One region of the Photobacterium sagamiensis genome, then DNA from elsewhere that is predicted to be linked to it. Evidence: riboswitches for the same ligand, from Rfam matches in the RefSeq annotation. Region 1 holds a riboswitch; the other holds the start of a gene.
What was found. Region 1 has a riboswitch for thiamine pyrophosphate ahead of thiB (thiamine ABC transporter substrate binding subunit). Riboswitches for the same ligand answer to the same signal wherever they lie in the genome.
Positions count from the first base shown of each region.

Region 2: it holds a riboswitch for thiamine pyrophosphate, as region 1 does, so the genes downstream of both, thiD (bifunctional hydroxymethylpyrimidine kinase/phosphomethylpyrimidine kinase) here and thiB (thiamine ABC transporter substrate binding subunit) in region 1, are expected to answer to the same signal.

Region 1 is NZ_JAKJSP010000018.1:112,729-116,891, forward strand. Features, by position in the region: gene leuC (3-isopropylmalate dehydratase large subunit) at 1-132, shown strand, start outside; gene leuD (3-isopropylmalate dehydratase small subunit) at 150-752, shown strand; gene L4D76_RS08485 (DUF547 domain-containing protein) at 897-1,679, shown strand; TPP riboswitch at 1,854-1,968, shown strand; gene thiB (thiamine ABC transporter substrate binding subunit) at 2,067-3,056, shown strand; gene thiP (thiamine/thiamine pyrophosphate ABC transporter permease ThiP) at 3,141-4,163, shown strand, end outside.
Region 2 is NZ_JAKJSP010000055.1:16,478-20,640, forward strand. Features, by position in the region: gene L4D76_RS22730 (ABC transporter substrate-binding protein) at 1-75, opposite strand, end outside; gene L4D76_RS22735 (ABC transporter permease) at 176-997, opposite strand; gene L4D76_RS22740 (ABC transporter ATP-binding protein) at 990-1,760, opposite strand; gene thiD (bifunctional hydroxymethylpyrimidine kinase/phosphomethylpyrimidine kinase) at 1,792-2,622, opposite strand; TPP riboswitch at 2,698-2,796, opposite strand; partial or broken gene tnpA (IS200/IS605 family transposase) at 3,118-3,357, shown strand; gene L4D76_RS22755 (hypothetical protein) at 3,688-4,113, opposite strand.

The DNA of each region.
Region 1 (4,163 bases):
AGTAACCGTAACTTCGAAGGTCGCCAGGGTCGTGATGGTCGTACTCACCTAGTGAGTCCAGCAATGGCAGCAGCAGCAGCATGTGCCGGTCACTTTGTTGATATCCGCGACTTAGATACCGCAACGGCTTAATCAGGAAGGAACGAACAATGACAGGTTTTAAACAACACACAGGATTAGTGGTTCCACTTGATACCGCGAATATTGATACTGATGCCATCATTCCTAAGCAGTTTTTGCAAAAAGTGACTCGCACCGGTTTTGGTCAGCATCTTTTTAATGATTGGCGCTTTCTAGACGATGCGGGTCAGCAAGAAAACCCAGACTTCATCATGAATGCCCCCCGCTACCAAGGCGCAAGTATTTTGCTGGCACGTGAAAACTTCGGTTGTGGTTCATCCCGTGAACACGCCCCCTGGGCACTGGCTGATTACGGCATTCAAGTGATGATTGCACCCAGCTTTGCCGATATTTTCTATGGCAACTCAATCAACAACCAAATGGTGCCGGTTCGCCTGACCGATCAGGAAGTTGATGAGCTATTCCAATATGTTGAAGCTAACGAAGGTGCCGAGATCACCGTCGATCTGGAATCGATGTCAGTGACCGCTAACGGAAAATCGTATTCATTCGAAATTGATGAATTCCGTCGCCACTGCTTGCTAAACGGTCTGGATAACATTGGCCTGACCCTGCAGCACGAAGACGAAATTACAGAGTATGAAAGCAAGATCCCCGCTTTTCTTGTCTAACGTAAGCAAATACTAACTCACGCCCAGCCTCAATTGATGCTGGGCGTTTTTATTTACAGCATGGCTTCTTTTTACTTGAAAGAAAACCTATCAATACAAGGTCATATCATCTAGCCTCTTCCTTAAAAACCGCAAGGAGTTATGATGCGTATCATATTCGCGCTTTTATTACTGCTGGTTTCAAGCCCCGGCTGCACCGCCCCAAAAGCCGATCTGTGGCCCTATTGGCAACAAAGCAATGAAGCCAATACCGCGGCCATTGATCATACCCGCTGGCAACGCACTTTGGATAACTACCTGGTTCAACAACCACAACAGACCCTGTTTCGCTACCGCGCAGTTTCCGATAATGATAAGTGGGAGCTTGACCGCTATATCCGCTCCCTCACCGCCATCGATCCACGCCGCTACCGCCAAGATGAGCAGTTTGCCTACTGGGTCAATCTCTATAATGCCCTGACCGTACAGTTGATCCTGAACAACTACCCGCTGAAATCCATTACCAAGCTAGGTGGTTTCTTCACTTTCGGGCCTTGGGATGAAAAGCTGATCACCATCAATGGCAAACCATTGTCACTCAATGATATTGAACACCGAATTCTGCGCCCGATCTGGCAAGATGCTCGCATCCACTACGTGGTCAACTGTGCCAGCCTGGGGTGCCCGGATCTTCAACCACAGGCCTTTACTGCCAGCAATAGTGAAGACTTACTTGAACAAGCCGCCAACCGCTTTGTGAACAACACCAAGGGCGTCAAGCTGACAGGCAATAAAGTCCGCCTTTCCTCTATCTATGATTGGTATGGCGTGGATTTTGGCAATAAAACCGCACTGCAAAGCCACCTGAATCAATACTGGAAAGGCGCTCCAGTACAACTTAACCACATCAGCTATGATTACGACTGGACGCTGAATGAAACAAAATAAGGCTATGCACCGCCATGAAATCCGCAGAGTAGTATTACGCTGGCAACGGACTGCTTAGCGATTATTCCTATTTCAAAAGAGAACCACTCTTCTATCAATCGCTATCCTTGAACTTGACTCCCAGTGGTGTTCTGAATGGTTAGATAATTAATGAAATTGGTATTAGAATAGCTACTGTTCTCATTGGGGAGTCAATGTTGTTTAGGCAACAAAGGCTGAGATTGCTGACGCAGAACCCATTGAACCTGAACCAGGTCATACTGGCGTAGGAATTGAGAAAATAGCCGCTGCTCGTTTCACCAGAGCAAAAGCATAAGGCAACACCTTCTCAACCTTCGCTCACTTGAAATAATTGTCCCGCAGGATGTTGGGCATCAGGAGCGCATCGTGAAAAAACTACTACCAATTCTTTCTCTCTCTTTATTAGCCGCAGGCTCGGCATGGGCCAGTGACAATACCTTAACGGTCTATACCTACAGTTCATTTGCATCAGACTGGGGACCGGGCCCGGCCATCGAAAAAGCCTTTGAAGCCCAATGCGGTTGTAACCTTGAGTTCGTCGCGCTTGATGACGGGGTTTCGATTCTAAACCGTGTTCGCCTGGAAGGCAGCAGCACCAAAGCGGACATCTTGCTGGGATTAGATAACAACCTGATGGCAGAAGCCAAGCAAACAGGCTTACTGGCAACGCATAATGTTGATACCGACGCCGTTAACTTACCCAATGGCTGGAATGATACGACCTTTGTCCCTTACGACTACGGCTATTTTGCCTTTGTCTATGACTCGGAAAAACTGACTAATCCGCCCAAGAGCCTGGCAGAGCTGATCAAACGTGATGATATCAGCGTGATCTATCAGGATCCTCGCACTTCCACACCGGGGCAAGGCCTGATGCTGTGGATGAAGTCGGTCTATGGCGATAAAGCATCGGATGCCTGGCAGCAGCTGGCAAAGAAAACCGTCACGGTCACCAAGGGCTGGTCGGAAGCTTACAACATGTTCCTTAAAGGGGAATCTGACATGGTGCTCTCTTACACCACGTCTCCGGCTTACCACATCATTGCTGACAAAGAGAGCAAATACCAAGCTGCTGACTTCAGCGAAGGTCACTACATGCAGATTGAAGTGGCCGCTAAGCTGAAAAACAGTCCAAACGCCAAACTGGCCGATCAGTTTATGACGTTTATTTTGAGTGATGATTTCCAGTCAGCGATGCCAACAGGTAACTGGATGTATCCTGTCACCAAACAAACATTACCGGCAGGTTTTGAGCAATTAACCCTGCCAGCGAAAGCCTTGCAATTTAGTGCCAAGGAAGTGGCTTCACAACGTCGCGGCTGGATCCGTGAATGGCAAAATGCCCTTACGCAATAGCGCTTACGCAAGAACCCTTACTTAAGCGCTCTGACTAAAGAGCGCTTATAAAAAAAGAATATTCTGAATAATGGTCACTGACTTTTGAATACCCGTTTTCGTGCTTCCCTGCCGGGCGTGATCACCGCCGGGCTGATCGCTACCGTGGTGATCAGTGCCATCACCGCGTTGATCAGTCAGGCGACCGACTTCAACTCGCTGCTAATCTGGCAAGATCCCTACCTGCGCCATGTGGCGGGATTCAGCTTTTATCAGGCTTTGCTCTCGACCCTGCTCAGCGTAGTACCGGCAATTCCGGTTGCCTATGCGCTGTCGCGCCGGCAGTTTTTCGGCCGTAGCTTATTGCTGCGGTTATTTGCGATGACACTGGTGCTACCGGTACTGGTCGCTGTCTTTGGCCTGCTGGCGATTTACGGGAAAAGCGGCCTGCTGGCTGCAATACTAAAGCAGCCACTACCGTTTAATCTTTATGGATTAAACGGCATTTTGCTGGCCCATGTGTTCCTCAATTTACCGTTAGCTACCCGCCTGTTACTGCAAAGTCTGGAAGGGATCCCTTTTGAACAGCACAAACTGGCGGCACACCTGGGTATTACGGGCTGGAGTAAATTCCGCCTAATCGCCTGGCCACGCCTGAGGCAACAGCTGCCGCATGTGATTGGTCTGGTTTTCATGCTCTGCTTTACCAGTTTTGCGGTGATTATGTCACTGGGCGGCGGGCCAAAAGCCACCACCATCGAACTGGCGATTTATCAGGCATTGCGCTATGACTTCGATCTGGCAGCCGGGGCCGTTCTGGCACTGTGGCAAATGCTGATTTGCTGCAGCCTAGTGTTATTCACCCAGCGATTTGCGAAACCACTTTCAACCCTGACGGGTTCGGTGACAGAGCACCAACCCAATTATCTCGATAATCGCCGGGCAAAAATTTGGGACTGGAGCTGGATCAGCCTCGCCCTGTTGCTCGTTCTGCCGCCCTTACTGGCCGTTATCGGTGCCGGGTTCAACAGTAAACTCCCCCAGCAACTGGCCGAGCCCGCATTGTGGCAAGCCATCGCGAATTCACTCAAGATTGCGGGGTTTTCCTGCATGATCGCCGTATCAAGT
Region 2 (4,163 bases), on a different contig from region 1:
GCTAAAAGCGGGTGCACTAAAGACAGTTGTGGAAAGCGCCAAAGAAATCAGGCTTTTAGCCAGCATTTTTTTCATAGTTAATGTCCTTTTTAATTTTATTAGTATTGAGGTTGTTGCTTATGTTGTTTCTAACTTGCTGTGTAGTTGAAATATTTCGTTAATTTCGCGGTTTAATTTATTGCTTGGATTGCCATGGTATAGCTCGTTTAAGCAGCCAATCGGCAGCAAAGTACAAGCCGATCGAAAAAGTGGCCAGGATCAATAAAGCGGCAAACATTTCATCGATCATCATGCGGGCATTGGCTTGCAACATCAGGTAACCCAAACCTTCACTGGAGCCCACCCATTCACCGACAACGGCACCAATTGGCGCAACAACAACCGCGACACGGATCCCCGATGCCAGAGCTGGTAAAGCCGCAGGTAAGCGCACATGCCATAGCAGTTGCCACTTTGAGGCGCCCATGGTTTTAGCCAGATCCAGATAGCCCGTAGGGGTGTGTCTTAATCCGTCGTAACAGCAGGTAGTCACGGGAAAAAAGATGATTAATGCCGCCATCACGATTTTGGAGGCAATGCCATAACCCAGCCACAGCATCAGAATAGGCGCGATGGCAAAGACAGGGATTGCCTGGCTGGCAATTAAAATAGGCAGCAACCAGCGACGCAGCGGATCAAAGAGCAGCATCTGGAGAGCAAAAAACAGGCCCATAGACAGGCCGAGCAATAATCCCAGCACCACTTCAGAGGCGGTTACCCAGGTATGATTGAGCAGAACGTCATAGCGTTGGATCAGCTTTTCGAGTACAGCCATCGGACCCGGTAAGATAAAACTCGGTAATTCAAATACCATCACTGCCAGTTGCCATAACCCGAGGATCACTGCGCTGCTGATAACCATGCGAGTGAGAGGATGGGAAGACGACTGCGACAGAGTTTGCTTTCGCAACACAGACTGGACATTCAGCTGTGGGTGTGAAGATTGCAAGTCAGCCATAATCTTGCTCCAGTTGCTCGATAATCTGTTGCTGGAATATCGCCAGTTCAGCATCAAATTGGCGTGGGGCAGCTGATGACGGTATCGGGAGTGAACTGACAGCAGCAGGAGAGCCTGTCATCAGCAATATTTGGTGACCCAAGCGCAGCGCTTCTTGAGGATCATGGGTGATCAGCAAAACGGTTTTATCAGCCAACAGCTCAGCCGCCAGGTTCTGCAGTTTATGGCGGGTAACAGCATCGAGGGCCGAGAAGGGTTCGTCCATTAACAGCAGCGGTTTATCCTGCATCAGGGTACGGGCCAAAGCGACACGCTGACGCATTCCGCCAGACAAGCTATCGGGATAAGCACCGGCATAATCGGCTAGGCCAACTTTGCGTAATAGATCGAGTGCGCGAACTTTATCATCAGCACTCGGCTTACCTTTCATTAAACGAACACTGAAACAGACGTTATCTAACACACTCAGCCAGGGCAGCAGTAAATCTTGTTGCGCCATATAGGCCACCTGGCTTGCTGGTGTTTTTCCATTACAGGTTGTGAGCTCTCCTTGCCACTGTGCTTTGTCGTCCAGCAAGCCGGCCAGTAAACGCAACAGAGACGTTTTTCCACAACCACTTTTGCCGAGAATACAGGTCCACTTACCCTTCGGTAAGGTTAAATTCAAATTCACAAACAACGGAGAGTGGCTGTTGTGATAATGGAGCTGTCCGTGAGTTAAGCTCACTTCAATCCCGGATATTGCCGATACTGCTACCGTCATGGTTTTACCGTCATGCTTCGTTATTTTTTAGTTAGGCGTCAGGGGTGAAATGACCGGCGAAGAAATGGTGCACAGGGCCATGACCGGAACCAATTTCCAGCTCATCAGCATGAAGGATCGCGTTTGAAATATAGTTTTTGCCATGGGCTACCGCGTCGAGTAGTGGGTAACCTTGTGCAAGATAAGAAGCGACTGCCGCAGACAAGGTACAACCAGTGCCATGGGTATTTCGGGTGGCAATGCGCTTAGTACTGAATCGGTGCACATCATTAGCCACAATCAGAAGATCGGTGCTATTTTCTTCTTGTTCCAGATGTCCGCCTTTTAGCAGTACAGATTTAGCACCCAGATGGCGCAGTGCCTCAATCATGGCCTCCATGTCACTTTCAGCTGTGGGACGCTCGCAGTTAAGCAGGGCGGCAGCTTCAGGCAGGTTAGGGGTGATCACATCGGCAAGGGGGATCAGTTCATCTTTTAGGGTTGAGATGGCATCTTGCTGTAAGAGTAAATCACCGCTGGTGGCCACCATAACAGGATCGACAACCAGATGTGCAGGCCGATACTGGCGCAGTTTTTTCGCAACAGCGCGAATGATCGTGGTATCACTCAGCATACCGATTTTCACGGCTTTAACGTCTAAATCGCTAAATACCGCATCAAGTTGTTGTTCAACAAATTCTGGGGAAACAGGGAAGATGCCAGATACACCTTGGGTGTTCTGGGCTGTTAGTGCGGTGATCACCGAGCAGGCATAACCGCCAGTAGCAGAAATGGCTTTAATATCGGCTTGGATCCCTGCACCGCCACCGCTGTCAGAACCTGCGATGGTAAGTGTAATTGGTGTTTTTGAAATTGCTGTCATGACTACCCCTAAAAATGCTGCGCAGGGGTAACAGGTGCCGTGGAGACTGTGCCAGGAAAACTTGGCCAGAAAGAGAGGACACTACTGTTAGTTCCCTACGCCAGTGTTAACTGGATCAGGTTCAACGGGTCCCACCGAAGTGGTCTCAGCCTTATGGCTCCCCGACTAACTACTTGTTCAATAAACGGTATAAATTATATTCAAAAGTGGAATGTAAACCGTTTAGGCATATATCCTAACACCTTTTTCTGGCTTGGGACCATTTTTATTATGATGCTCAATAGCTTCAGCATCATTCCTGATTCGTTTGAACTATTTTTAGATTCAGATGGCATCCATCGACCATTATTTATGATTCACTTACTCAAGCCCACTCGATTAAATGGGCAGTAGCAAATCAATGTCATGTCTTCGTTGAGCCTGTAATTAAATCTTGGTAAACCACCGCCTCTGGCGGTGTGCCTCGAAAAGACTCCGCCGTTCAGGCGTGCAGAAATGAGAAAATGGCAGAGCCGAGCTCTCATAACACATTATTGCAACTATCACGTCGTATTTGTGCCTAAATATCGAAAGAAAGCCATTTATGGCTCTATTCGTCGAGATATAGGCAAGATTTTGAGAGAGCGGTGTAGGCAACAAGGCGTGGAGATAGTGGAAGGAAATGCGATGAAAGATCATATTCATATGCTTTTGATGATTCCACCGAAATACAGCGTTGCAAACACAATTGGCTTTTATCATACCACCGGCTTTGCCGGTGGTTCATGATTAACAGAGTCTTTTATAATAAAAGCGCCACTCTGGAGTAAGTAGAATGGCGCTATGCAATGTATCTTTATGACTGATTATCTATGTACTTGTCGTTGGTCAATAACTCAACAACGATATTTACATTATCGCTCACTTGTTTTGTTACACGGCCAGGGAACGCTTCCTCTAGTTTGTCCAACTTGTCATATTCTGTATGCCAAATTTTACCCCACTTGGTTTCCGTTGCTCGGTCATGCATGACTATTCAACCCGAGGTAGACAAAAGGCCCGCCAATTAATGACGAGCCCGACAGTTTAAAGTTTGCCCTCAAGCTCTAATTGCAGGGCATTAAGAACGATAAATTCTTCCTCTGTACAACAACGAGCTATTGGAACCCATTGATCCCCCGTCTCGTCTGTTGCCCGAAACTCAGCTCGAAGCTCATACTTTCTATATGTTAAAAACACAAAAGGCAGGCAGATGAAAAAAATCACGAAGCCGGCCGGGGGGACAAAAGCCCAGGTAGCTGCTGAGAGCACCAAAGCCAACGATAAGCTCCTTAACAGATTGTCCTTGAGACTCAATTCTCTTAACTCAATCTTCTTGATTTTTCGTAAGCTATAGCTATCTTTCCTGACTTTCAGATCAAATGAAGTTACCTCAAAATCTTCAGCTACGTACGGCTTGCGAAACCGGATAACGTTCATCAATGTTCGCCTGTTCAGGTTGCTTCTTTTCACCTTCTTTCTCCATGTAGTAAATGTTTTGAAAAACTAATCTAATCATGGAG